One region of the Paenarthrobacter sp. GQ52 genome, then DNA from elsewhere that is predicted to be linked to it. Evidence: riboswitches for the same ligand, from Rfam matches in the RefSeq annotation. Region 1 holds a riboswitch; each other region holds the start of a gene.
The links. A riboswitch is a leader RNA that binds a small molecule or an ion and turns the genes downstream of it on or off. The one in region 1 is predicted to bind thiamine pyrophosphate.
Positions count from the first base shown of each region.

Region 1 (9,464 bases):
CAAGGGTGCCCCGCTGGCTGAGGAAGATGCAGCCGGGCATGCCGACCTCGCCGAGGAAGCCGCCGAATCCGCTGCGTCCGGGAAGGGCAACGCATGAGCATCAACCTGACCCTGCTGATCGTCATGGGCGTCCTGTACGCCTGCGGGATCTATTTGATCCTGGAACGCAGCCTGACGCGCGTGCTGTTGGGTTTGATGCTGCTGGCTAATGCCACCAACATCCTGATCCTGAGCACGGGAGGGTACGCAGGCCTTGCCCCTTTGTTCGATAAGGAAACGAACCCGGAAACGTACAACGATCCTTTGCCCCAGGCCCTGATCCTGACGTCGATCGTCATTTCGTTCGCTGTCACCGCCTTTATGCTCGGCATCATTTACCGCACATGGGTCCTGGCTCGCCAGGATGAAATCCAGGATGACCTCGAAGACGTCCGCGTGGCCAAGACTCCGAGCTTCGATGCGGAGGACGACGCCATCGTCCCGCTGGAAACGTCCGAATTCGCCATCACCCCGGCCAGCCCTGCAAATAAGGACAGGCCCGACGCGACCGAAACCCCCAACACGGCTTCGAACCAGGAAGGAGGCAGCGCGTGAATCTCGCAAACCTGTCGCCGCTAGCTGTCCTCCTACCGATCCTTGGCGCTGCCCTGGCATTCCTGCTGATCCGGCACCACAGCGCACAGCGGGTAGTGAGCATTGGCATCCTGAGCGCGACTCTCCTCCTCGAATGCCTGCTCCTGGTCTCCGTGTGGGACGGCGGCACAACGTCCGTCACGCTGGGCGGATGGCTGCCGCCGTGGGGCGTGGTCCTCGTGGTGGACCAATTCTCTTCGCTGATGCTGGTGGTTTCCACTGTGGTCAGCCTGGCGGTGCTCATCTACGCGACCGGCCAGGGCATGGCCGACGGCGACCAGGAAGCGCCGGTCTCGATCTTCCACCCCACCTACCTGATCCTGGTGGCGGGCGTGTCCAATGCGTTCCTGACCGGTGACCTCTTCAACCTCTACGTCGGTTTCGAAATCCTCCTGACGGCCAGTTACGTCCTCATGACACTGGGCGGAACCGGACCGCGCATCCGGGCGGGCGTCACCTACGTTGTGGTTTCCGTGGTGTCGTCCGTGCTGTTCCTCATCGCTATCGCCATGATCTACGGTGCCACCGGAACCATCACCATGGCGGACCTTGCCATCAAACTTGCCGAACTGGATCAGGGCACGCAGAACCTTCTGCACGTGATGCTGTTGGTGGCGTTCGGCATCAAGGCAGCAGTCTTCCCTTTGTCGTTCTGGCTTCCAGACTCTTATCCGACGGCGCCCGCTCCAGTCACCGCCGTGTTCGCCGGGTTGTTGACCAAAGTGGGCGTATACGCCATGGTCCGCACGGAAACACTGCTGTTCCCCGGGGATACCCTCAACGTCCCGCTGATGGTGGTGGCGCTACTCACCATGATTGTCGGAATTCTGGGCGCCTTGGCCCAGAGCGACATCAAACGTCTCCTGTCCTTCACGCTTGTTAGCCACATCGGCTATATGGTGTTTGGCCTCGCCATGAGTTCCGTGGCCGGGTTGGGTGCTGCGGTTTTCTACGTTGCGCACCACATCACCGTGCAGACCAGCCTGTTCCTGGTCACAGGTCTCATAGAGCGGCGCGGCGGCAGCTCGTCCATTGACCGTTTGGGTGGCCTTGCGAAGCTCTCGCCATTGCTTGCGTTGCTGTTCTTTGTTCCGGCCATGAACCTTGCGGGCATTCCGCCGTTCTCCGGCTTCCTCGGAAAGCTGGGGCTGCTGCAGGCCGGCGTGGAGTTGGGGACACCCTTGGCAATCGTGCTGGTGGTGGGTGGCGTTGTCACCAGCCTCCTGACATTGCTGGCCATCGCCCGTGTCTGGAACAGGGCGTTCTGGCGCAAACCCGAGGACGCAGAATACCCGGACCCTGTGCTGATGACCCCCGGCAATGTGGGTGTCCTGCCCCGCACCATGGTTGGCTCCACGGCGGGTCTGGTGGTGTTCGGGGTGGCGCTCACTGTATTCGCGGGGCCGCTCTTCAAAGTTGCTGACGGTTCCGCCGGGATCATGCTGGACCGCTCAGCGTACATCCACTCGGTCCTGGGCGATTCCGTTGAGGTGCCGCCGTTGGCACAAACAGACGAACCGCGGACGGGCGAAGCACCGTCAGCTGAGACACAGCCGGGTGATGCCAAGTGAGCCGAAAACCCATTTCCTTCCGCACGGAGTTGCCGCTCCTCGTCTGGTTGGTCATCGTGTGGGGCGCGCTGTGGCGGGACTTCAGCCCGGGCAACCTGTTGTTCGGTGCCCTGATCGCCGTGCTGGTGGCCAAACTGTTCTACCTCCCGCCCGTGGAGCTCAGTGGCAGGTTCAACATTCTGCGCGCTATTCCCTTCGCTCTGATGTTCCTCGGCAAAGTGGTGGCAGCGAGCTTCCTGGTTCTGTACCTGGCTGTAGCCAAAGGACCCACGGTGCGTAGCGCCGTCGTCGCCGTTCCGTTGCGGAGCCATTCAGACCTGATGGTGACAGCCACCGGGCACGTGATCTCGTTGATCCCGGGTTCACTGGTGGTGGAAGTGGACCGCTCAACGTCCACGCTGTACCTGCACGCGCTCAACATTTATGAGGAAGCGGACATCGACAAGATCCGCGAGGAAACCCAAGTCATTGAGGCGAGATTGATCCGCATCATGGGCACGCGCGAAGAAGTCGCAGCCCTCAATGCAGAACAGCGCCCGGGAATGGAAGGGGCAACGCTATGAAGGAAATCGTTCTCGTGGCAACGGCTGTAATCCTTAGCCTCGCCGCGGCAGGGGCAATTGTCCGGATCGCGATCGGTCCGTCCTTGCTGGATAGGGTTCTGGCATCGGATGTCTTGCTGGCGATCCTGGGTGCCGCCCTGGCAATCGACATGGCAATGAACAAGCACCTTAACAACTTGATGCTGCTGGTGGCCCTCGCGGTGATCGGGTTCATTGGCTCGGTGACCGTGGCCCGGTTCGTAGCCGAACGGAGGGAGCAGAGCAATGAGTCCTGATGCCACCGGCTTGGATTTTGTGATCGACGCCGTCACTGCACTGTTCCTGGTGGTGGGCGCACTGATGTCCCTCGGCGCCGCTATTGGCTTGTTGAGATTTCCGGACCTCATGAGCCGCATGCACGCGGCCACCAAGCCGCAGGTTCTGGGGTTGTTCCTCATGCTGGCTGCGATCGGCCTCCAGATGCGGACCTGGTGGGTATGGCCAGTCCTTCTGGTGGCGTGGATTTTCCAGCTCCTGACGGCCCCGGTTTCCGCTCACATGGTGGGCCGCTCCGCCTACCGCACCAAGCACGGGCATCGCGAAATGCTCACCAAGGATGAACTTGAAGCGGTTGTGCAGCGGGCGGCCGCGGGGCAAGAGCCCGGGAGCCAGCGCTAGGAGCAGCAGAAACAACGAACGCCGGGACTACCCTTATGGGTGATCCCGGCGTTGTGTTGTGGTGCGGTTGCCTAGACGATGTCGTGGGTCTTGGCGAAGCGTGCAATGGCGCGCTGCGTGCCCCTGCTCGCCAGGACCTGGATGAGTGTGCTGACGAAGGCTGAAATCAGCGCGAAAGTCAGGGCCGAGCGAAGACTCGATTCCATGTCGTCGTTGCCCAAGGGTGGCTTGTTGCCCGTGGCCTTTTCCCACCCTTTGTTGACAAGTTTGGTACCTACGAAGCCTGCTCCGAGACTTACACCGGCGCCGATCAGCTTGAAGAAGAGGTTCATGCTCCCAGCCTAACCGGCTCCAGCTCGTTCCAAGCGCTAGCGGCGGTTTTCCCGCTCCTTGAGGAACGCAGCCATGGAGCCGACAGGTGCCAGAACCGGAACAACATCGTGTTCGGCCGACCAAAGAACATCCACTGTGGCGAACCCGGCGATTTCTTTGAGCAGGTAGTACGTGGGCGGCATCAGCTTCAGGGTGCCCGCGGCCTCCGCCGCAAGAATGTCCGCTACCGGCATCCACAGCGATTGCCAGGCCTCCGTGGTCTGGTGCCGGGGTTCGGCCCCCGGGGAGGGCTTGGCAACAAAAAAGTAGGTGTCGAATCGCTTGGGCATGTCTGTCGGTGTGATCCAGTTGGCCCACGGGCGGAGGTCAGAGGCATCGATGCTGAGCCCGGCTTCCTCCTTGACTTCACGGATTGCGGCGGAAAGCACCGTTCCGGCGTTCTTGGTGGCTTCGCCCGCGCCACTGCAGATGGAGCTCTGCTGCCAGTCCGCCGCGTGGCGTTGAAGCAGGTCCGAGGGGTAGTCCCAGCCGGACTCGTCCGCGGCATCCACCCGCCCACCGGGGAAGACCACCATGCCGGCGGCGAAGTCCATGGTGCTCACCCTGTGCTGGACAAAGGCTTCGAGTCCGCCCGGGGCGTCACGGAGGAGGATGACGCTCGCGGCCAGGCGCGGCTGGGGCACTTCTGTGGGAAGGGGGAGGTCTTGCTGGGGAAGGTCAGTCATGAAGGTGCCCCTTTGCCGCGGTGGATTCTGCTGGTTCATTCTCTCAGGTCTCGTTGTGAGGCCTGGTGTGCAGGGAATGGCGTGGGGGATGGGTGCAGAGCGGGCCTCGCAACGCGCCCCCGTCTCGTTGTGGGGCCTGGTGTGCAGGGAATGGTGTGGGATAAGGGTGCTGAGTGGGCCTCGCAACGCGCCCCCGTCTCGTTGTGAGGCCTGGTGTGCAGGGAATGGTGTGGGGTAAGCGTGCAGAGCGGGCCTCGCAACGCACCACCACTGCCGATTGTGACCGCCTGCCGGCAACAGACCAACACCCGCCACAGACTCAGGTGTAAACTGAACCAGCCCATCAGGGCAGATTTGATAACGACAGGGGAGCGCCGCCGTCGGACTCTGCAGAGATGCAGGAGACGCGAGGGCGCTGAGAGTGCGGACAGCCGCAGACCCTCGAACCTGATCCGGTTAGTACCGGCGCAAGGGAGTCGAGCTTCTCAGAGTGTCCGGATCCGGGCGGCGCAGGCCAGCCGGATTCCGGGGAGCACTTTCCCCTCCTGTAACCTCAGGAGGCAGAAAATGACCACGGTAAACGTGAAGAAGACCAGTTATAACTGGCGTGTTGTAGACATCGTTGTGGCGGCCTTGATCGCCATCGCGGGAGGCGTGATCTTCTGGGCATGGTCCCAAGGCGCCGCACTGGTATCCATCCCCATGAACGCGACGTATCCGCCTCTCACCGGCCTGATTGCCGGCGGCTGGATGATCCCCGCGGTCCTGGGCATGCTCATTATCCGCAAGCCGGGTGCAGCCCTGTTCTGTGAGACTGTTGCCGCCACCGGTGAGCTCATCCTGGGTTCGCAGTACGGCACCACCGTGCTCATCTCCGGCGTTCTGCAGGGCCTGGGCGCGGAACTCATCTTTGCCGCCGTCCGGTACAAGAAGTTCAACCTGCCCACTGCCCTCCTCGCCGGTGCGGGCGCGGGCCTCTTCTGCGGCCTGAACGACTCCTTCCTCCCGTGGGGTTGGAACATCGCCTATGAAGCCGTCGACAAGCTGGCCTACATCACCTTCACCACAATTTCCGGCGCAATCATCGCGGGCGCACTCTCCTGGGTGGCGACACGCGGCCTGGCCAAGACCGGCGTGCTGAGTTCCTTCGCCTCGCGCAAGGCCGCTTCGGAGCCCGTCTTCAGCTGATGTCGGCCACGCAAAGCGGCACGGTGAGGCCTGCCGCCATCTCAGCCGAGGGCTGGGGTTGGCGGCATGCCGGCCGTGCCCAAGCTGCCATTCAGGGCCTCGACCTTCGGATCGAACCCGGGGAGCGCGTACTGCTGCTCGGACCTTCGGGTGCCGGCAAATCCACGCTCCTTCATGCCCTCGCCGGGGTGCTGGGGGATGAGGAAGATGACTCGGATGAGACCGGCTCCCTGCTGATCGACGGCGTGGCGCCCCGCGAGCAGCGTGGACGCGCGGGACTGATGCAGCAGGACCCCGAGACGCAGGTGGTTTTGTCGAGGGTTGGCGACGACGTTGCCTTCGGTGCAGAGAACCTTGCCGTGCCGCGGGACGAGATTTGGTCCCGTGTCCATGAAGCGCTCGACGACGTCGGGTTGCGTACCGCTGCCGGCGGAGGTCTGGCGTTGGATCACCCGACGGCGGCGCTCTCAGGCGGTCAGAAGCAGCGCCTTGCGCTTGCGGGCATTTTGGCGATGCGGCCCGGGCTGATCCTGTTGGACGAACCAACGGCCAACTTGGATCCTGCAGGGGTGCTGGAGGTCCGTGATGCTGTTGGGCGATGCCTGGACAAGACCGGCGCCACGCTGGTTGTGGTGGAACACCGTGTGTCCGTGTGGAAAGACCTGGTGGACAGGATTGTGGTCTTGCAGCCAGGGTCGGCCGCAGGATCCAGCACGGACGCAGGGACCGGGAATGCTGCCGGCGGCGTCCTCTTGGACGGCCCTCCCGACCAGGTCCTTTCCGAGGCCCGCACCCTGCTGATGTCGGCTGGCGTCTGGGTGCCGGGGTACGTTCCGGCAACCCGCACCCGCCGTAAAGAACCAGACGCCGCGCAGCTTCTCCTCGCAGCCCAGGACCTTGCTGTTTCCCGACTAAAGCCACGGCGCAAGGGTTTCAAAACCATCCCGCCTGTTCCGGTGCAAACGGACATCAGTGCGCAGGTCCGGGCAGGCCAAGCCCTGACCATTACGGGTCCCAATGGTGCCGGGAAGTCCACGTTTGCGCTCACGTTGGCAGGCCTTTTGGCGCCCGTGGACGGCAAAGTGAGTGCCGCCGTCGAACTTTCCGAGGGGGCGGGCATTGATCCGTTCAAGTGGAAAGCAGACCAGCTGATTTCCCGCATCGGGACGGTGTTCCAGGAGCCGGAACATCAGTTCGTCACGGGCAAGGTCCTGGATGAGTTGATGTTTGGTCCGAAGCATCTGGGCCACGGCGAGGAGCGCGTGGACGAGTTGCTGGAACGGTTGCGGCTCACCCATCTCGTCGACGCCAATCCGTATACGTTATCCGGCGGGGAAAAGCGCCGGCTCTCGGTGGCCACGGTGCTGGCCGCGCACCCCAAAGTCCTTGTTCTGGACGAGCCAACGTTTGGCCAGGACGCGAATACCTGGGCCGAGCTGGCGTCGTTCCTTTCCGAGTTGCTGGACGCCGGAACCGCGGTGGTCTCCGTAACCCACGATCAGGAATTCAGTGCTGTACTCGGCGGAACCGAACTACGGCTCGGTCCGATACCGCAAGGCAGAGCAACGCATCAGGAAGCGGGTGCAGCGTGAGGGATGCACTGAACATCCGCGGCAACCACGCCCTGCTGACTCGTGCCAACCCTTTGGCGAAGTTCGTGTCGGTCTTCCTGATTTCCCTGGTGCTGGCCTTGTCGATCGACTGGGTCTCTGCGTCGACGGCGCTCCTTGCGGAACTGGCTCTCTTCCCGCTTGCCGGCCTCACCATCAGGCTTTTGTGGCTGCGGGCCTGGCCCCTGATCATTGCGGCAGCGATCGGCGGCTGGAGCACTGCAATAGTGGCGGCGGACAACGGCGCTGTACTGCTCGACGTCGGACTCTGGTCCATCAGCGAAGGTTCCCTGGAGCTGGGGCTCGGTTTCATGCTGCGCGGTTTGGCGATCGCGTTGCCGGCGATCCTGCTGATGACCTGCACCGACCCCACCGACCTGGCCGATGCGCTGGCGCAGAAGGCCAAGCTGCCGCACCGCTTTGTCCTCGGATCGTTAGCTTCGATGAGGCTTGTAGGGCTCATGGCGGAGGAATGGCAAACCATAGGAATGGCCCGCCGCGCCCGCGGAGTGGGTTCCCAAGGCAGCCCCTTCCAGCGGTTGAAGGCCACGCTCGGCCAGAGTTTCGGTCTGTTGGTTCAGGCGGTTCGGCGGGCATCCCGACTGGCAGTGACCATGGAAGCGCGCGGCTTCGGCGGCGGGCCACGGACGTGGGCACGCGAATCCACGTACTCACTGCTGGACGCGTGGGTGGTCCTTGGCGGGTTGGTCATCGCAGCCGGTGCAGTGCTGGCGGCTGTGGGTGCGGGAACCTGGAGTTTCGTCTGGCGCTAGCGGGCCCGCTGCTCCTGGATCTCATCAAAGCCCGCCCGTGTCAGGAACCCTAGCTGGGCCTCCTTCTCCGCCAACTGAATGATGGGTCCCAGCTCGAAGCACGTCGCTTCCAGACGACGAAGGGCCTTGGCATTGCGGGAGTCCGGCTCCACCACAATCCGGTCCTTGCCCGGCAGGGAGAACATGTACTTGATCAAGGACGTGCCCAGCCGCGGGGTGAAATGCGGAATGGGCCGAGTGGCCGGGGCCAGCAGCAGGTGCATGCCGATGTCTTCCTCGCGGGCGGGGTAGGCCTCGCCGACGGGATCGTGCAGCGGCTCGTACGTCTGGAAGAGGGCCAAAGGCTCCCCGTCCAGGATGGCCAGGAACGCGTGGTGGGTTTCCAGGGAGTCAAGGAACTCGTAGATCCCCAGGACTTCTTCGCGGGAGTTCTCCGTCATTCCCCAGAACTTTGCCCGGGGCTGGGTCACCCATTCGAAGATGAGGTCGATGTCCTCGATGGGTACTAACGGAACAATGCGGAGCGCACCCCAGCCTTCCAGGTCTTCGGAGTAGACGGTGGTGCGGACGGAAAAGTCCTGGGTGGTGGTGGTCATGGTGTCCTTCGGGCTGTGGGTCGGGCTGTGGGTGGGACTGATGCGGGAACAGGAATGAGTCAGGGCGTGTCGTTGGTCAGAAGCGACCAATCAGTGACCACCGGGGCGAGTTCCCCGGCTGTCCAGAGCGGGAGCTGGTCGGCGAAGTGCTTGTGACCAGGCACGCCGGAGGCGCCGAATGGCACGATCCAGCGGCTGTTCTGCCGATCGGCCAGGTCCCACACGTAGCGGGCCACGGGCCCGCGGAAGCTACGGTCATCGACGCCGGGGAGGCTCTCGGTGCACAGTACACACCCGGTATCTCCACTGAGGTCGGCAGTGGGTGCCGACGTTGCGAGCGGGCCAGGAAGGACATGCACCGGCAGGAGCTTGTGCCGGTCGCCCCAGGCAGCACCATTCAGCATGGATTCCTCCAACGCGGCGTCTTCGAGCGCCGCGGCAGCTTCCACTCCGACGCTGATGCCAAGCTCGGAGCCACGGACCAGCAGGGTCTCAAGGGCAAAACCGACACGCGACGCCACTGACAACCACGGCCCGAACAATGGTGAGTAACCTGTGGGCTCATTCAAGGGCGCAAGCGCGGAATGCCGCGCCAGGCGCTGGATCAGCGCACCACGCCACGCAGCGAAAACGGCGGCGCGATGGCTGCCGGCCTCCATGAGGCCATCCCAGTCCAACAGGAGGACCCGCAAATCCTTCGCCTCCTTGGAGAGATCCTGGACGTCCAGGCCGGAGAGCATCGAACGGAACAACGGCCACGGACCCAGTAGCGTGTCCGTGTGGATGGCCTGCATATTGTCTACGGACAGAGGCCC
Region 1 covers NZ_JCAXEJ010000016.1:39,116-48,579, reverse strand. Annotated here, with positions in the region: gene AC6CH8_RS17680 (Na+/H+ antiporter subunit A) at 1-97, shown strand, start outside; gene AC6CH8_RS17675 (Na(+)/H(+) antiporter subunit C) at 94-594, shown strand; gene AC6CH8_RS17670 (Na+/H+ antiporter subunit D) at 591-2,204, shown strand; gene AC6CH8_RS17665 (Na+/H+ antiporter subunit E) at 2,201-2,767, shown strand; gene AC6CH8_RS17660 (MrpF/PhaF family protein) at 2,764-3,042, shown strand; gene mnhG (monovalent cation/H(+) antiporter subunit G) at 3,032-3,424, shown strand; gene AC6CH8_RS17650 (DUF4235 domain-containing protein) at 3,496-3,756, opposite strand; gene AC6CH8_RS17645 (NUDIX hydrolase) at 3,793-4,482, opposite strand; TPP riboswitch at 4,838-4,974, shown strand; gene AC6CH8_RS17640 (ECF transporter S component) at 5,050-5,670, shown strand; gene AC6CH8_RS17635 (ABC transporter ATP-binding protein) at 5,670-7,262, shown strand; gene AC6CH8_RS17630 (energy-coupling factor transporter transmembrane component T family protein) at 7,259-8,053, shown strand; gene AC6CH8_RS17625 (GNAT family N-acetyltransferase) at 8,050-8,649, opposite strand; gene AC6CH8_RS17620 (penicillin acylase family protein) at 8,709-9,464, opposite strand, start outside.

Region 2 (9,464 bases), on a different contig from region 1:
GGGCGCGTGAACTCGCGGCAAACGGCCAGCAGGACGACTACGTTGCCGCGCTCGAGGCCCTCTACGGCATCCAGGTGGAACAGCCCCGGGCCGTTGCCCCGTCCGCTGAGTGCCCGGTTGACCACGAGCAACTCCGCTCCGAAAGCGCCTAGCCGCCAGATTGCCGCCCGCCGGTCAGCCGGCCTGCGTTAGCTGGGCGCCCACCTCTCCGCCTAGTAGACGGGCTTCTGCGGCTCCACATCCCGCACCCAGGCGAGAATACCGCCGTCGAGATGGCTGATGCGGGTGTAACCCGCCTTTTGTGCCGCTTCCAGGACTGCAGCCGAGCGCGTCCCCGCCTTGCAGTGGAACACTATGTCTTTGTCCTGCGGCAGCTCTACCCACGCCTCGCCGGAGAGAATGCGGCCCTGCGGAATGAGCCGCGAGCCATCGATACTGACGATGCTGTGCTCGCCGGACTCACGGACATCCACGAGTTCGAAGTCCCGCTCCCCCAGCTCCCGTTCGGCAAGCATCCCGGCGAGGTCCTTGGCGGTAACAGTGTGAGCCTGGTCCGTGGCTGCCGGTGGCGTCACGCCGCAGAAGGCTTCGTAGTCGGTCAGTTCAGTGATGGGTTCGGCTTCCGGATCCTTGGAGACCTTGATCTCGCGCCAGCTGCCGCCAAGGGCATCGAAGAGCGCCACACGGCCGAGCAAGGAACGTCCGACGCCGGTGATCAGCTTCACGGCCTCAGTCACCATGAGCGATCCAACCGCTGCGCACAGCATGCCGAACACCCCGCCTTCGCCACAGGACGGCACAGACCCGGCGGGAGGCGCTTCAGGATAGAGATCCCTGTAGGTGGGCCCGTGATCGGCCCAGAAGACGCTCACCTGGCCGTCAAAACGGAAGATGGAGCCCCAGACATAAGGCTTACCGAGGATGGCAGCGGCGTCGTTCACGAGGTATCGCGTGGCGAAGTTGTCGGCGCCGTCCAGGATGAGGTCATATTGCGCAAACAGCTCCAGCGCGTTTGAAGAGTCGAGCCGGATGTCATGCAGGACCACGTTGACCAAGGGGTTGAGCTCTGCAATGGCATTGCGCGCGGATTCGATCTTGGGCGTACCCACGTCCTTCACACCATGGATGACCTGTCGCTGCAGGTTGCTGAGGTCCACCACGTCGTCGTCCACAATGCCAAGAGTGCCCACGCCTGCGGCGGCCAGGTAAAGCAGAGCCGGGGACCCGAGGCCTCCGGCGCCGATGACGAGGACTTTGGCATTCTTAAGCCTGCGTTGGCCCAGGGCGCCAATTTCGGGAATGATGAGATGCCGGGAGTACCGCTCCACCTCGGCCGGAGTGAGTTCGGCGGCAGGTTCGACGAGGGGCGGCAGGACAGCGGGCGCAGCAGTGTGGGCAGCAACAATTGAGGCCATACCCCAATGTATGCCTGCAGATGCCGCGCGGTCATATTACCCCCCGGTAGAGTAGTCATAACTGCAAAGGAAAGGCGGCAGACTGTGGCTGACGGCACACGGGCAAACGATGGAGCACCGGCCAAGCTGGAACGGGCAGGTACAACGCGTTCACCAAGGTTGCCGCGGGACGAGCGCCGCGCACAGTTGCTGAACGCGGCATTGGAAGTTTTCGTCTCCAACGGTTTCCACGGCGCGGCCATGGACGAAATCGCGGAAGCCGCACATGTGAGCAAACCAGTGCTTTACCAGCACTTCCCGTCCAAGCGTGAGCTTTATATGGCTCTCTTGGACAGCCACCTGGCAACCTTGACGCAACTGATGCTCGACGCCTTGAACTCCACCACGGACAACAAGGAACGCGTCAAGGCCGTCATGCGCGCCTACTACAGGTTCATCGCCGACGACGACCAAGCCCACCGCCTGGTGTTCGAGTCCGACCTCATCAACGACCCCGACGTCAGTTCGCGTTTGGAGACTTTCAACAAAACGTTCGCGGACGCCGTGGCCCACGTGATTGCGGAGGACACCAAACTGCCCCCGCTTGAAGCGCAGCTGCTTGGGCGTGGTTTGGCCGGAATGGCGCAGGTCAGTGCCCGGTATTGGCTTGAAACGGATGGAAACCTGGACCTCGATGTGGCCAGCGATCTGATCTATCGTTTAGCTTGGCGCGGAATCAGTCGTTTCCCCAAAGAGTCCTAGGCTACAAATAGAGGACTGACTTAACCCTTGATTGGCTTGGAGGCCTTGCTGTGGAAGTAAAGATCGGCATTCAGAATGTTGGCCGTGAGATCGTGCTCGAATCCTCTTTGGATGCCGATGCTGTTGCCAAGATCGTGGCCGAGGCCGTGACCAAGGGCTCCGAACTTCGCCTTACGGACGAGAAGGGCCGCCAGATCATCGTTCCGGGCAACGTCCTGGGCTACGTGGAGATCGGCGCCGAGGAAGTCCGCCGCGTAGGCTTCGGCGCCCTCTAGCCCAATCCCCACGTCTCGTCGTCCGCTAAGGAGTTTTCATGCTTTCTCTCGTCGTGGTGGTTTTGGCCACCATTGCCACCGGATTCATCGTGTGGGCCAACGACAAGCGGCACGGCAAATACGGGATCGCGCTGCCTGCCGGCGTCTCAGCAGCTGTCGGCACCCTGAGCTGGATCGCTTTCATCAGCGCCGGATTGGGCTACCAGCCGGGCGCCACATGGATTCCTTGGGTCCTGCCCATTGTGCTCGGGACCGCCGCTGCGGTTGCCGTGGTGCTCTTCCTGGGCCGGACCCGAACGAAACACGACACTGCGGCGCTCACCAAGGCGTTGCGGCTTTAGGGCCTTAAGCCCGCGAGATGGCAGTTAACACCAATGGCCAAGCTTGGGATTGGTGTTAACTGCCATCTCGGCTCTTTACGACGCCGGATACCGCTCAGGCTGCGCAGCTGCGCCTACCCTTGCGGCCGCTTCGCTCACAGCGGTAGCAGCCGCAACGTCACGTTTGGTCACTTGGCCGCCCGCATCGTGGGACACGTAGCGGAGAAAAACCCTGTTGTAGCGCCACTCCAGATCCGGATGATGATTTTGGTCCTCGGCGATCTCTCCAACCGCGGCGATGAGCGCTAGCGCGTCCGCCGCCGTCGAGGTTTTATATACGGTCACCAAGCCACCTTGGTACTTCCAGTCCGGAAGGTCCCCGAGGGCATCATTGATGGCTGCTTCAGTCAGTTGGTCTTCCGTGCCTGCCATGACTGCTCTTTCATCAGAGGAACTCTGCCCGGCCCTCCATCGCCGAGGATGCGAGCGCGTGCTCCCGCCGCGGGATCCGGCCCGCCTGCTTGGCCAGCCTACCGGCGATCACAGCGTGTTTGAAGGCCTCGCCCATCTGCACCGGGTTCTGCGCCCGCGTTACGGCGGTGGCAAGCAGGACGGCGTCGCAGCCCAGTTCCATGGCAAGGGCAGCATCGGAGGCCGTCCCGATCCCGGCATCCAGGACCACGGGTACGGAGGCCCGGGACACGATGAGCTCAATGTTGTGGGGGTTCAGGATGCCAAGGCCCGTCCCGATGGGCGATCCCAAGGGCATCACGGCTGTTGCACCCAGGTTCTCGAGCCTGAGCGCGAGTACGGGATCGTCATTGGTGTAAGCGAATACCTTGAAGCCTCGGTTCACCAGCTGCTCCGTTGCATCCACCAGTTCGACGGCGTCTGGAAGGAGCGTGTGTTCGTCCGCGATGACTTCCAGCTTCACCCAATCGGTCTCAAGTGCTTCCCGGGCCAGTTCAGCAGTCATCACGGCGTCCTTGGCCGTGAAACAACCAGCAGTATTGGGTAGCACGCGGATGTCATGGTCCACCAGCAGCTGGAACAGCGAGCCCGTTTCGGCGGGTGAATAGCGACGCATCGCCACCGTGGTGAGCTCGGTCCCCGAAGCGAGGAGCGCTGCTCCCAAGCCATCGAGGCTCGGCGCGCCTCCGGTACCCATGATGAGGCGGGAACCGAATTCGACGCCGTCGATCACCAGTGCGTCGGTGCGAACGTCAACGTTTGCTGTTGTCATGATTAGCCTCCCTGGACTGCTGTTACGAGTTCAAGTTCGTCTCCGTCGGAGAGCGCTGTCACGGCCCATTGGCTGCGCGGCACGACCTCGGAATTGCGTGCGACAGCGACTCCCAGCTTGCCGCCGTCGGCCGCTTGTCCGCGAGGGTCCAAGGCGCGACCGGTGACGGCGGTGACGAGGGTACTGACGGATGCGTCGTCAGAGACTGCGTGGTCGGTTCCGTTCACTTTGATGTTCATGCTGTTTCCTTGGTGGTGGTTCGGGCTGCTGGTGTAAGTGCTCGGGCAACAGGGGCGTTGCCCGCGAAACGATGGGGCAGGAAGGGGGCCCACCGGGAGTCCGTGGAGCCTTTGAGGAGTTCCCCCACGATCTTGGCGGCCACCGGAGTCAGGAGGACTCCGTGGCGGAAGAATCCTGTGGCAACCACCAGGCCGTCGATGTCACCGTTGGAAACACCGACCCGTCCGAGCAGTGGAGCGTTGTCCGGAGTTCCGGGCCGGGCGCGGGCGGTTGCTTCAAGGAGTTCCAGTTCAGCCACTGCGGGGACCAATACTTGGGCGTCCCTCAGCAATTGGTAAACGCCACCCGCCGAGACCGCGTTGGAAGAGGCTGACAACCCGTCTTCGCGTTGCGTGGCTCCAATCACCACAGTTCCGTCGTCCCGGGGCACGATGTAAACCGGTACCCCGCGAACCATCCCGCGAATCGTTGATGTGACCAAGGGCCGCAAGTGATCGGGGACGCGAAGCCGGAGGATGTCCCCGTAGACCGGCCTTACGGGAAGCGTGAGGCCCTCAGGGAGACCGGAGAGTTGGGACGCCCCGAGCCCGTTGGCCACCACCGTTTCTCCGGCGTGAACGGTGACTCCTGAGTCCAGTGCCACGCCTGTGACACGCCCGCCTTCCCACAGCAAACCGCGCGCCCTGGAAGCAATGGCGAATCCGTCATCGGCTCCCGACACCCAGGAACTGTCATTGGGCGAATGGGCTGCCAGTCCTGCCAGGAGGCATGCCGCGAGTTTCCTTGGATCGACTTGGTGGTCGGCAGGTATATCGAAAGCACAGGAGATCTGCGGGCTGAGGAGCGGCTCACGCTGCCTCGCGTCCCGCAGAGCGATAGGTTCGACTTCCAGGCCAGCCGCAAGCTGGACCGACCTTAAGTCTGCGAGCGCCCGGCGGTCGGCTGCGTCGGCACCCACGGCGAGGGTCGGCGTCGTGCGATATCCGTTGTCCTCCGCGCCTTTATGCAGGCCGTCCACGAAGGAGGGCCAGAGCTGGGAAGACTCAAGCATTAACTCAAGAAGGTCTTCTTCCTGGTAATGGAGTTCGCTGACGGGTGCAAGCATGCCTGCCGCTGCGAAGGACGCGCCGGAAGCGGGAGCGGGGTCGATCAGCGCAACTGAACGGCCCAATCGCCGGGCTTCGTGAGCGATGCCGAGGCCGATGACGCCGCCACCAATGACGGCAACGTCTGCCTGGAGGCGGGTATGGCGGGAATCTGCCATTCGTTTCCTTCCCTACGCCGGTACTAGCCGGATCAGGTCAAGCGGTCGGCGCTGAAGCCCTCTCAGCCGGACAGTCATATGACGAATGTCGCGGCTCCCGCAGTACGAGCCCAGTTTAGAGGAACTACTCTGGTTCCCATGACTCAGCCTGACGCTCTTGCCTCCGCCCGCCTTTACCTGTGCACCGATGCCCGTAAGGAGCAGGGCGATTTTGAGGACTTTGTGGACGCCGCTTTCGAAGGCGGTGTGGACATCATCCAACTCCGCGACAAGACGCTGGAAGCTGCCGAGGAACTGGAGATGTTGACCGTCCTGCGGAGCGTCGCACAACGGCACGGACGGCTTTGGGCGGTCAACGACCGGGCCGATGTTGCCAGCATTTCCGGGGCTCCCGTCTTCCACATCGGGCAAAAGGACCTGCCCCTGACTGCAGCCCGGACCCTCCTGCCGAACGCCACCGGCATAGGCCTCTCCACCCACACAACCGAACAAATCGATGCCGCTGTGGCCACCTCCCAAGGGCCCCTGGGACTGGACTATTTCTGCGTGGGTCCGGTCTGGGCAACACCCACCAAACCCGGTCGCGCTGCTGTCGGTTTGGACCTGGTCACATATGCCGCAGAAGCGGTCAAGCGCTCGGGCGACGGTGTGACCCTCCCTTGGTTCGCCATTGGTGGCATCGATCTCAGCAACGTTGAACAGGTTGTGAAAGCGGGCGCCGGCCGGATCGTGGTGGTCCGCGCCATCACAGCGGCACCGGACCCGACGGCGGCGGCCAAGTCGCTGCTGGAAGCCTTGGATTCCGTCTAGGGAAGCCGGAGGTTCCGCGCGATCCGCGGGCTAGGCGGTCAGGCCGAGGCCAGTCATCCGGCGGGCGTGCTTTTCGGCGAGCTCCGTCGTCAGCCTTTTCGCCGCGGCACGCGTGTCCCCGCCGCTTTTCAGCATCGGCCCCAGCAGGGGGTGTTCCATGCCCACGCGTTGCGCCTGCGTCAGCGCTTCCCCCACCAAGCGGCGGCCCCACAGCGCCAATCGCGAAGCGAGGCGCGGGTCATCTGCCAAGGCCCGCCTGAGCAGGACGCGAAGGACTTCCGTGGCCTGATCGGGTGAAGCAACGCGCTCAACGAAATGCTGCGTTGTCGGGTCGAGGAACATCGAGACAGCCCTATAGAAATCCGATGACACAGTATCGATGACATAGGCCTTCATCACGGATTCGAACCAGTCCCCCGGCTTGGTGCGCTCGTGGAAGTGATCGAAGGAGCGCTGAAACGGCAGCATGGCACGTTCGGGATCCAGACCCATCTCCGACAGGCGGTCGTTGAGGAGGGCGAAGTTTCCGTAGGCCCCCACTGCGATCTTCGCGAGCACTGACCTGTCGTGAAGCGTGGGTGCATAGCGGGAATCCAGGGAGAGCCGCCCGAAGGCGGACAGTTCGCCATACGCCATGGCTCCAAGCAACTCCGCTGAGAGTTGCCCGGCATAGGCTGCGGCGTCCGGGGAAGTGCCCATGATCCAAGACTATCGGCCCATTTCGGGCTAACCTGATTTTCGTGTCACATCATCGGATTGCGCCCAACGTCGACGACTCGTCGGACCAGCTCGCCTCGGCCCTCGCCGCCCTAAGGACGGAGCTGGAACTCCCCGGCGAATACCCGGCAGAAGCTGTGGAGGAGGCACGGGAAGCGGTGGAGGCCCTTGAGCTGCCGGCCCAGGACCTGCGGGATATCCCTTTTGTGACCATCGACCCCGCGACGTCCACCGACCTGGACCAGGCTCTGTTCATTGAAAGGGCCGGTGATGGGTACAAGGTCCTCTATGCCATCGCCGATGTGCCTTCCTTCGTGGCTCCCGGCGGCGCGCTGGATACCGAAACGCGTCAACGCGGGCAGACGTTCTACGCCCCTGACGGGCGGATCCCGCTGCATCCGGAGGTCATCAGTGAGAACGCGGGAAGCCTGCTGGCCGACCAGGATTGCAGCGCGTTCGTTTGGGATTTCGACCTGGACGGGAAAGCTGAAATTTTGGCCGTCACCGTTGCCCGTGCGACTGTGCGCAGCAGGGCAAAGCTGAGCTACAAGGGCACACAACAGCAGATCGACGACGGTACTGCCCCGCCGGTTCTCCAGCTACTCAAAGAAGTGGGCCTGAAGCGCGTTGAACTGGAACGTCAACGCGGCGGCGCAAGCCTCAACATGCCGGAACAGGAGATAGTCCAGGCGACTGACGGCGGCGGGTACAGAATCGCGGCAGCACCGTCCCTGCCGGTTGAGGATTGGAACGCGCAGATCTCCCTCATGACCGGCATGGCCGCCGCGCAGATGATGCTCGATGGAAAAGTGGGCATCCTGCGCACCATGCCCGCACCTGATGATCGGTCACTGCTCCATTTCAAGCGGCAGACCACTGCCCTCGGCAAACCCTGGGACGGAGAGGTCAGCTACGGCGAATACCTGCGGACCCTGGATGCATCCGATCCCAAACAGCTTGCGATCCTGCATTCGGCCGGAACGTTGTTCCGCGGTGCAGGCTACACGCCCTTTGACGGTGATGTTCCGGCCAATGTGATCCAAGCAGCTATCGGGGCTCCCTATGCCCACACCACAGCACCCTTGCGGCGCCTCATTGATCGCTTTGTCCTGGTGATCTGCGAAGCCCTCAGCAATAACCAGGACATTCCGGCATGGGCGCGTGAAGCCCTCCCGTCGTTACCCGAGATCATGGCATCCTCGGATCAGTTGGCCGGACGCCTCGAACGGGCGGCATTGGACACAGTAGAAGCGGCGCTCGTTGCCAACCACATCGGCCAGGAATTCGAGGCTGTTGTCATTTCCGGGTCCAAACCCTCCAACGGAGCCGCCCGTGGAAACGGCAACGGCAATGGAAACGGCAACGGGCCCTTTGGCGTCGTGCAAATCGCGGACCCCGCTGTCACGGCCCGGTGCGACGGAGAAATGGAGTCCGGAACCAAGGTTCGGGTGCGCCTGCTGAAGGCTGATATCGCCAGCCGGGAGATCCGGTTTCAGTTGCTGCCCTGAAGCCGTTCATCCGGCAATCCGGGCTTTCCGGCCCCCAGAGGATAGACTGGGCTTGTAGTAATGGATGCCCGGTCGTTGATTCAGTTAATTTTTGAACTCAACAAGCCCGCCCCTACGCGATCTTGAGATGTACCAACTGGTCACCAGTGCCAGTACTTAGATAGCCCGCGATCGGCTTCCACTGGACTTGCTTGCGCGCCCGTTCGTGCTCCGGTACGGCTCCGCCGCCGCCGTTGAGCATGCAGCGCCAATGCCCAAATGAATAAGGAAACTCCCTGTGAGTGAATTGCATACCCACGAAGTCCTGACGGACTCCACCGGAACCGAATCAATCGAACCCGAGGAAACGATCATCTCGGATGAGACGCCCCACGAGATCGAAGAGAAGTCGTTCGCTGATTTTAACGTGCGCGCCGACATCGTTGAGTCCTTGGCCGACGCTGGCATCACGCACCCCTTCCCCATCCAGGCCATGACCCTGCCGGTCGCCTTGAGCGGCCACGACATCATCGGCCAGGCCAAGACGGGAACGGGAAAGACGCTTGGGTTCGGCATTCCCGCCCTCCAGCGCGTAGCCGGCCGCGACGACGCCGGTTACGAAAAGCTTGCTGTCCCGGGCGCACCCCAGGCCTTGGTGATCGTCCCCACGCGTGAACTCGCGGTGCAGGTTGCCAACGATCTCCAGACCGCGTCACGCAAGCGCAACGCCCGCATCGCCACCATCTACGGCGGCCGTGCGTACGAGCCGCAGGTTGATGCCCTGCAGAAGGGCGTCGAAATCGTAGTGGGCACGCCCGGCCGGCTGATCGATCTCTACAAGCAGAAGCACCTCAGCCTCAAGAACGTCAAGATGGTCATCCTTGACGAAGCCGATGAAATGCTGGACCTCGGCTTCCTGCCCGACGTCGAAACGCTGATTGCGGGCACCCCC
Region 2 covers NZ_JCAXEJ010000003.1:298,828-308,291, forward strand. Annotated here, with positions in the region: gene AC6CH8_RS06825 (glutamyl-tRNA reductase) at 1-152, shown strand, start outside; gene moeB (molybdopterin-synthase adenylyltransferase MoeB) at 213-1,415, opposite strand; gene AC6CH8_RS06835 (TetR/AcrR family transcriptional regulator) at 1,422-2,156, shown strand; gene AC6CH8_RS06840 (DUF3107 domain-containing protein) at 2,207-2,431, shown strand; gene AC6CH8_RS06845 (hypothetical protein) at 2,470-2,772, shown strand; gene AC6CH8_RS06850 (4a-hydroxytetrahydrobiopterin dehydratase) at 2,848-3,183, opposite strand; gene AC6CH8_RS06855 (thiazole synthase) at 3,197-3,994, opposite strand; gene thiS (sulfur carrier protein ThiS) at 3,997-4,233, opposite strand; gene thiO (glycine oxidase ThiO) at 4,230-5,498, opposite strand; TPP riboswitch at 5,491-5,609, opposite strand; gene thiE (thiamine phosphate synthase) at 5,637-6,308, shown strand; gene AC6CH8_RS06875 (ferritin-like fold-containing protein) at 6,339-7,007, opposite strand; gene AC6CH8_RS06880 (RNB domain-containing ribonuclease) at 7,049-8,533, shown strand; gene AC6CH8_RS06885 (DEAD/DEAH box helicase) at 8,811-9,464, shown strand, end outside.
Region 2: it holds a riboswitch for thiamine pyrophosphate, as region 1 does, so the genes downstream of both, thiO (glycine oxidase ThiO) here and AC6CH8_RS17640 (ECF transporter S component) in region 1, are expected to answer to the same signal.

Region 3 (9,464 bases), on a different contig from region 1:
TGTCTGCATCACTTCACCGCAGGAGACAAACGGATTTACATCGCACACTGTCACGTGGTTGGGATCCTTGAGGACCTCAAGTTTCTCCAGCACCAGGATTCCGGAAGCCAGCCAGCCAACGACGCCGGTGATCAACAGCAGCCACGCGAAAGGCTTGTCACGGACCGTGTTGGGGAGGGAATCCTGCTGGGTGGACATGTCCTCCACATGGCTTGTGGCTTTGTTGGCCAGGTTTTCCCTGGCGGTGCTTGGCATCGCGGATGTGATCCTTTTCGACAAATGGCCCGGCAAGCCGGGAAGGGCTCTTGGGAGGATTGTAACTCCGAAGGCTGGGCGCCGGCCCCAGCTTGTGCACGGAGCTCCACGACACAGCGACCTACCCTGGGAATGTGCAGGGGTGTGAGAGAATGAACATGGCCGGGAGTCGATCCACATTCGAATTCCGGTCCGGTGACTTTGTTCCCAAGACCGCCAGTATGAGCTGGGCATGCCCGGATCGTGTGATCCTCGGTAGGCCCGCCATGACAATGGACGGCACCTGGTTGTGGCAGCAGAACAACGGGTTTCAGAATAAAGCCGCCGGCCTTCCAGGGCTGCCGCACCCCAATGCTGGTGCGAACCGGAAGGCATACTGCCGACTTCTGTCAACGCCTGCGGGTTTTGACAATATTTGCTCCACTGGGCGCCGGATGTGGCGGCGTCGCTGGGGCAGGAGTGTTGCCACATATGGATAATGACCAGGTTGTAGCCGTTAATGACGAGGCAGCTCCCGCGGAAACTGCGGAAGCGCCCAAGAAAGCCACCAGGACCCGGCGCAAGGCAGCGCCCAAAGTCGCCGCTGACGTAGAGGCACCTGCGGCCGAGGCCCCCGCCTCGGAAGCCGCCCCTGAGGCCGCCGCAGCACCAGTGCGTCGCACGCGTTCCCGCAAGAAGGCAGAGCCCGCCGAAACCCTGCCCGGTTTGGACGACGAAGCCACTGCTGTGGGCGAAGACGCCGCTGCCGCCCCGGCAGCTGCCGAAGCCAAGCCCGAAGCGGCCGCTGAGCCGGCCCCCGAAAAGCCGGTCCGCCGTCGTCGTGTTACCAAGCCCAAAACTGAAGCAATAGAGGCGCCGGTTGCCGCGGAAGCCGCGCAAGAAACCACGACGCCGGAAAAAGGCTCCCAGCCGGAAGTACCGGTCGCTGAGGTAGCCACCGATGCTGCTGCCCAAAACCCGGAAGCGGAAGCCACCGCGGACGAAGCTGCCGAAGAAGCTGCCCCTGCAACGTCCACCTCCCTGTTCATGGAGCCGGTTTCCATCACCTCCATGATCTTCCAGGCCCCGGACCTCACCACAGTTCCCCGCGTCGCCGCGGTGGAAGAGAAGGCTGAGGAGCCCGAAGAAGAAACCGAAACTACCACTGAAGGCGAGCTGGAAGACGCAGGTAGTCGCCGGCGTCGCAGGAGCCGCGGCCGCCGTGGCCGCCGTGGAACCGAGCGGGACGAGAACGAGACCGATGACGGCACCGAGTCCGAGGACGAGGAAGCGCCGGTAGTAGAAGCCCTCGAAGAAGGTGTCACGTCTCGGCGCAGGCGTCGTCGCCGCCGTGGAGACCAGGATCTTGAACTGACCGGCGGCTCGGATGATGACCCGCCCAACACAGTCACCCGTGTCCGCGCGCCGCGCCCCATCACGGAGACAGCACCCTCCAACCGCGTTACCGGCGTCAAGGGCTCCACCAGGCTGGAGGCCAAGAAGCAGCGCCGACGCGAGTCCCGTGAAACCGGACGCCGCCGCCAGGTCATCACCGAGGCTGAGTTCCTTGCCCGCCGCGAGTCGGTGGACCGCCAGATGATCGTCCGCCAGCGCGACGACAGAATACAGATTGGTGTCCTGGAAGACGGTGTGCTTGCTGAGCACTTCGTGTCCAAGACCCAGCAGGACTCCCTGATCGGCAACGTGTACTTGGGCAAGGTCCAGAACGTGCTGCCGTCCATGGAAGCTGCGTTCGTGGACATCGGACGGGGCCGTAACGCGGTCCTGTACGCCGGTGAAGTCAACTGGGACGCAGTCAACCTTGAAGGCCAGCCGCGCCGGATCGAGAACGCCCTGAAGTCCGGCGACTCCGTCCTGGTCCAGGTCACCAAGGACCCCGTGGGACACAAGGGTGCCCGCCTTACCAGCCAGATCTCCTTGCCGGGCCGCTACCTGGTGTACGTACCCGGTGGTTCCATGACCGGCATCTCACGCAAGCTGCCCGACGTCGAGCGCAACCGCCTCAAGCGCATCCTGAAGGACCGCCTGCCGGAGAACGCCGGTGTCATTGTTCGCACAGCAGCCGAGGGCGCTTCGGAGGAAGAGCTCACCCACGACATCAACCGTCTGCGTGCGCAGTGGGAAGGCATCGAAGGACAGGCCTCGTCCACCAAGGTCCTGGCTCCGGAACTGCTCTACGGCGAACCTGACCTCACCATCAAGGTGGTCCGTGACGTCTTCAACGAGGACTTCTCCAAACTGATCGTCTCCGGCGACGACGCCTGGGACACCATCGAGGCTTACGTGACATACGTTGCCCCTGATCTGGTGGGCCGCCTCGAAAAGTGGACCAAGGATCAGGACATCTTCGCCGCCTGGCGCATTGATGAGCAGATCCACAAGGCCCTGGAGCGGAAGGTCTTCCTGCCGTCCGGCGGTTCGTTGGTCATCGACCGCACCGAGGCCATGACTGTGGTGGACGTCAACACCGGCAAGTTCACCGGCAGTGGCGGAAACCTTGAAGAAACCGTCACCAAGAACAACCTGGAAGCGGCCGAAGAAGTTGTTCGCCAGCTTCGTCTGCGCGATATCGGCGGCATTATCGTCATTGACTTCATTGACATGGTCCTTGAATCCAACCGCGACCTCGTCCTCCGCCGCATGGTGGAGTGCCTCGGCCGGGACCGCACCAAGCACCAGGTGGCCGAAGTAACGTCGCTGGGCCTGGTCCAGATGACGCGCAAGCGCATGGGTACCGGCCTCCTTGAGGTCTTCGGTGAGCAGTGCGAGCACTGCGCTGGCCGAGGTGTCGTCACGCACGACGAGCCCGTTGAGCACCGACGCGCCAACGTGGTGGCTGCTGAACATCACCGCCCGCATACGGAAGCGCAGCAGCCTGCTGCGCGGACCGAACGCAAACGCCGCCGCGGCAAGGGCGGGGGACCGGCTGTTGCCGAAGCTCCCGCGCAGGTCCACACCACCACGTCCGCCCCGGCCGCAGCATCCACCACGGCTGAACCGCAGGATCCTGCCCGGATAGCCAAAGCCGAGGCAACCAGGGCCGCCCTGGCGACGATTGCCGCTGCAGCGCACGCCGCACACCTGCACGACGACGAAGTTCACCGTGCAGAGGAGGAAGCGCGGGCGGCAGGCCGGCACGAGCCGGACGCAAGCCCTACAGCCGGCACCGCCGCCAGTAGTGAAGCAGGCAGCGGCGAAGCAGGGACTTCAGCCCGCGATGCTGCAAGCAGGGAAGCAGCAGTCCAGGAAGCAAGATCTACTCCCGTGCTGCGCTTCGGCGGGGAAGAAGTTGCCTTGCCGTTCGTTGAGCACCACGAGGAACCGCAGGCAGCCAAGCCTGCCATGAGCCTGGATCTGCTGGCCGAAGCGTTTTCGCACCTCGGTGCGGCTCCGGCACCCGAGCAGGAAGCCGCTCCGGTTGCAGCCCCGAAGGCTGCTTCTCCGGCAAGGACTGCTGAGGAAGACCCCGAGGCTGCTTCAGCCTCGCGTGGTCGTCGTGGTCGCCGTAACCGGAGTGCCAGCAGGGCCCAGGGCGCGGCCAATGAAACCAGCGTTGAACACCATGAGGCGACAGCGTCGGCCACCCGGGGTTCGGCCCACGAGGCCAAGGCGCCTGTGGAACCGGCCAAGAAGGCACCAAAAGATGAGCCCATCATCCTCGGCGTTGGAGTTCCTGCTTCCGAGCTCTAATCGCGGCGAATAAGTTGAAGAGGGCCCTGCGCTATCTGCCAAACGGCGGGTAGTGCGGGGTCCTTTTGCGTCCGCTCGGCAAGCCAAGCACAGGCTACGTTCAGAGTCACATCCGGGCGTCGGTGTGGCCCGGTTCCCGCGGCGCGTTGCTTCCCGGCTACGCTTGGGGACTGACACGGGGTGCCGGGCGTTGGGCCAGGCTGAGATCCAAACCCGTTGAACCTGTCCGGTTAGCACCGGCGAAGGGATGTCCTCATGACTGCATCATCACATTCATCGGTGTACCCCCTCGACGCTCCGGCTTCGGGCCGTCCAACCCCGCGCATTCTGAGCATTGCCGGCTCGGACCCTTCAGGTGGTGCCGGAATCCAGGCGGACCTGAAGAGCATCGCCGCTTTTGGCGGGTATGGCATGGCTGCCATCACGGCCCTCACCGCGCAAAACACCAGGGAGGTCAGTGCCGTCCACGTCCCTCCCGCGCACTTCCTGCGTCAGCAACTGGAAGCCATTAGTGCCGACATCACCATTGACGCCGTCAAGATCGGAATGCTCGGCGACGCAGCCGTCATCAACGAGGTCCGGGGCTGGCTCGAAGAGGTGAGTCCCGCCGTCGTGGTCCTTGATCCGGTGATGGTGGCCACCAGTGGTGACCGGCTGCTGCGGGAGTCTGCTGAGAAGGCATTGCGTTCGCTGCTGCCTTTGGCCCACCTCATTACGCCGAACCTTCCTGAACTGGCCATGTTGCTGGGGGAGCCCGAGGCAACTGACTGGGCTTCGGCGCTGGACCAGGGCAAACGGCTGGCAGCGGAGTACGGAAACACGGTCCTGGTCAAGGGTGGCCACCTGCCAGGGCCGGAGTGCCCGGATGCGCTGGTGAACACGAGCGGGCTGCTGTCTCAGGACGTGGTCGCAGTGGCAGGTCCCCGGGTTGCAACGCGGAATAGCCACGGTACCGGGTGCTCTCTGTCTTCCGCCTTGGCCACAGTCCAGGCACGAACCGGTGACTGGGAAGTTTCATTGCGGGAAGTCAAGCCGTGGTTGCTAGGGGCATTGCAGGCCTCTGACAGCCTGCACGTGGGTCAAGGCAACGGGCCCGTGAACCACTTCCACCACTTCCAGCAGGCATCCACGCCGGGCGCTTTCGCTGCGGCGATGTGGAACGAAGCCGTCCCCGAACTCGAAGCGATTTACGGGCTCCCGTTTATTCAAGGACTTCAATCCGGCGAGCTGCCGGAACGTGACTTCAATTACTACCTTGCCCAGGACGCCATCTATCTCAATGGGTATTCGAGGGTCCTGGCACGTGCGGGCGCCTTGGCGCCCACGGAGGAAGAACAACTGTTCTGGGCAAAGGCATCACAGCAGTGCCTGGAGGTTGAATCGGAGTTGCACAGGAACTGGTTGAGCACGCGCGAAGCCTCCACGGCAACCGGACCGGTTACCAAGTCCTACGTGGACCATTTACTGGCAACATCCGCCGCCGGCAGCTACGCCGTGGTGCTGGCGGCGATCCTGCCCTGTTATTGGTTGTACGCGGAGGTGGGTCAGCAGCTTCATACGGCATACGTAGACGCCGGCGCGCCGGCGGACCACGCATATGCGGACTGGTTGAAGACCTATGCCGACGAGGATTTCGCGGCGGCAACGCGGAAAGCGATCAACTTCACTGCTGCCGCGGCCGTCGCGGCTTCCGGCACGGAGCGGACTGCGATGATGGATGCTTTCACTCAGTCCTGCCGCTACGAGACGGCGTTTTTCGATGCTCCCAGGCTGTTTGCCCAGGCTTCGTTCACGCGCGCTCAGTAGCTTTCCGGGCACGCACTTGAGGCCAATTGCGGCGACACGTCCGCGCGTCGCTGGCCGGATCGCGTTAATCTCGCTCAAACCCTGTAGGCTGTATGGGCACGGTGCCGGGAGAGTCCGTTACAACTGGTGATGCAAGTCACGAGGTAGCCTCCGGACCCGGCCTCATTTGCAGCTGAAGGTCAAACTAGCGTAATCTTGATCTTCGGTGCTTACGCCAACACTTGGGTTATGCCCCTTGGAATTGTTCATGGGATGACTCGCGGACTTCGATTCAGAAGTCCACGGCGTTGAGGCACAGCGCGAACCAGGGCTGATTCCGGTTCAAGGTTCCGCACGCAAATTTTGTAATAAACGTCGAGAGAAGTGAGTACCCAAGTGGTGTACGCGATTGTCCGCGCAGGCGGCCGCCAAGAAAAAGTTTCCGTTGGAGACTACGTAACGCTGAACCGCGTCCCCGGTGGAGCCGGTAGCACGCTTGAGCTGCCCGCATTGCTCCTGGTTGACGGCGAGAAGGTCACCTCCGCAGCTGCGGAACTGGCCAACGTCAAGGTCACGGCTGAGATCCTCGAGGACCTCCGTGGTCCGAAGATCGTCATCCAGAAGTTCAAGAACAAGACCGGCTACCGGAAGCGTCAGGGTCACCGTCAGGAACTGACCAAGATCAAGATCACCAGCATCGCGTAACTTTCGTTACCCGCTGTTCAGGTTTTTCAGTTTCCCCAGAAATTTAGAGGCAGGCATTTCACATGGCACACAAAAAAGGCGCGAGTTCCACTCGCAACGGTCGTGACTCCAACGCTCAGTACCTGGGCGTCAAGCGTTTCGGTGGTCAGGTAGTTTCCGCTGGCGAGATCATCGTTCGCCAGCGTGGAACCCACTTCCACCCCGGTGCAGGCGTCGGTCGCGGTGGCGACGACACCCTGTTCGCACTGCAGGCCGGTGCGGTTGAGTTTGGTACTCGCCGCGGCCGTCGCGTAGTGAACATTGTTGCTGCTGCAGCTGCAGAGTAACTACAAGTTCTGAACCGGTGGAGCGGGCCAAACGGCCCGCTCCACCGTTCTTTTAACCGCATTACAATCGACTAGGGCGCTTTAGCGCACTGGTTTTTGCAACAACGCTGGGAACAGCAACAAGCGCTGTAAGACAGCAACTGAGGAGATTCACGTGGCGAGCTTTGTAGACCGGGTAGTCCTGCACGTATCCGGCGGAACCGGCGGCCACGGCTGTGTCTCTGTCAAGCGGGAAAAGTTCAAGCCGCTCGGCGGCCCCGACGGCGGCAACGGCGGCAACGGCGGCGATGTCATCCTGCGCGTATCCGCCCAGACCACAACCCTGCTTGATTACCACCACGCTCCCCACCGCCACGCCACCAACGGTGGCCCCGGCATGGGTGACTGGCGTGGCGGCAAGAACGGTGAAACCCTGATTCTTCCCGTGCCCGATGGCACCGTGGTCAAGACCAAGGACGGCGACGTTCTGGCCGACCTCGTCGGCGAGGGTGCTGAGTACATTGCAGCTGCCGGCGGCCAGGGCGGCCTCGGCAACGCATCCCTTTCATCGCAGAAGCGTCGGGCTCCGGGCTTTGCCCTGCTTGGTATCGAAGGTGAATCCAGCGATATCGTCCTGGAACTGAAGTCCATCGCAGATATCGCCCTTGTTGGTTTCCCTTCTGCCGGTAAGTCGAGCCTCATTGCAGCCATGTCTGCTGCCCGGCCCAAGATTGCCGACTACCCGTTTACTACCCTCATTCCCAACCTCGGCGTGGTGCAGGCCGGCGATGTCCGCTTCACTATCGCCGACGTTCCCGGCCTGATCGAGGGCGCCAGCGAAGGCAAGGGCCTGGGCCACAACTTCCTGCGTCACGTAGAGCGTTGTGCTGCACTGGTTCACGTCCTTGATTGCGGAACCCTTGAATCTGACCGGGATCCTCTTTCCGACCTCGCCATCATCGAGGCCGAACTTGAGAAGTATGCAGTTGACATGAGCTACGCCGGTGTTGACGGTGAAGTGGTGCCCCTTAACGAGCGCCCGAAGCTGGTAGTCCTCAACAAGGTGGATCTTCCTGACGGCAAGGACATGGCCGAGTTCGTCCGTCCTGACCTCGAAGCGCGTGGCTACCGCGTTTTTGAGGTATCTGCAACGAGCCACGAGGGTTTGCGTCAGCTCGGCTTTGCCATGGCTGAGATCGTCCAGGCAGCCCGTGACGCCGTTCAGGCCACGCCTCCCAAGGTGACTGCTCCCGTCCTCAGGCCGCGCGCCGTCAACGAGTCGGGCTTCAAGATCCGCCGCGAGGAGAAAAACCTCGAGCCGCTGTTCCGCGTCCTGGGCGAAAAGCCCGTGCGCTGGGTCAAGCAAACCGACTTCACCAACGAGGAAGCGATTGGCTACCTCGCCGACCGCCTCGCCAAGCTCGGTGTTGAAACCGAGCTCTTCAAGGTTGGCGCCAAGCCCGGCGACACCGTGGTTATCGGTGAAGACGACGGCGTGGTGTTCGATTGGGAGCCCACCATGATGGCCGGCGCCGAGCTCCTGGCGACGCCACGCGGAACCGACATTCGCGTCGCGGACATCGGCGACCGCCCCACGCGTTCACAAAAGCGCGACGAGCAGATCGAGCGCCGCGAAGCCAAGGCTGCCGCGAGGGCTGAGCTTGAAGCTGAACGCAAGGCTGGCATCTGGACTGAATCCGTCAGTGGTCGCCGTGCCCAGGCAGTGAAGGAAAGCCACCTGGATTCCGGTGATGACGACTAAGACTGTCGACGCTCCGGACATAGCTGAGGGACTTGAGCGCCAAGCCCTTGCCACCGCCAAGCGGATTGTTGTCAAAGTGGGGTCGTCCTCACTGACCAGCATCAAGGGGGGCATCTCCGAAAAGTCCCTCACGGGGCTCGTCAATGCCTTGGCTGAAAAGCGCAATGCGGGGACAGAGATCATCCTGGTGTCCTCGGGTGCCATCGCTGCCGGGCTTGCCCCTTTAGGCCTGGCCAAGCGACCCAAGGACCTCGCCACGCAGCAAGCTGCCGCCAGTGTGGGGCAGGGACTCCTGATGGCACGGTATACCCAGGCTTTCAGCGCCCACGGTGTAACAGTCAGCCAGGTCCTGTTGACCGCCGATGACCTGATGCGCCGGACGCAGCACACTAATGCCTTCCGGGCATTGGACAGGCTGCTAAACCTTGGTGTCGTTCCGGTAGTTAATGAGAACGACACCGTGGCCACGCATGAAATCCGTTTCGGTGACAACGATCGTCTCGCTGCCTTGGTGGCCCACTTGGTTCGCGCCGATGCGCTCGTGCTGCTGTCCGACGTCGACGCCCTCTACGACGGCCCGCCGTCCCAGGGCGCCCAGCGTATTCCTCTGGTCCGTGGTCCGCAGGACCTCGAGGACGTGACCATAGGCAAGGCGGGCAAAGCCGGCGTCGGAACCGGCGGCATGATGACCAAGGTGGAAGCAGCGTCCATCGCTGCCGGTTCGGGTATACATGCCCTGGTCACGTCCACGGCCAATGCTGCTGCGGCTTTGGCTGGCGAGGACGTTGGAACGTGGTTTGCCGTTAACGGCAATCGCAAGCCGGTCCGACTCCTCTGGCTGGCACACCTGGCCACCGTTCACGGCCGTTTAATACTCGACGACGGCGCCGTGAAGGCCGTGCGCGACCGGCACAGGTCACTCCTTCCCGCAGGCATTTCGGACCTTAGCGGTGATTTCGAAG
Region 3 covers NZ_JCAXEJ010000009.1:60,296-69,759, forward strand. Annotated here, with positions in the region: gene AC6CH8_RS13555 (vitamin K epoxide reductase family protein) at 1-255, opposite strand, end outside; gene AC6CH8_RS13560 (Rne/Rng family ribonuclease) at 727-3,945, shown strand; TPP riboswitch at 4,112-4,210, shown strand; gene thiD (bifunctional hydroxymethylpyrimidine kinase/phosphomethylpyrimidine kinase) at 4,201-5,751, shown strand; gene rplU (50S ribosomal protein L21) at 6,127-6,435, shown strand; gene rpmA (50S ribosomal protein L27) at 6,498-6,761, shown strand; gene obgE (GTPase ObgE) at 6,916-8,502, shown strand; gene proB (glutamate 5-kinase) at 8,492-9,464, shown strand, end outside.
Region 3: it holds a riboswitch for thiamine pyrophosphate, as region 1 does, so the genes downstream of both, thiD (bifunctional hydroxymethylpyrimidine kinase/phosphomethylpyrimidine kinase) here and AC6CH8_RS17640 (ECF transporter S component) in region 1, are expected to answer to the same signal.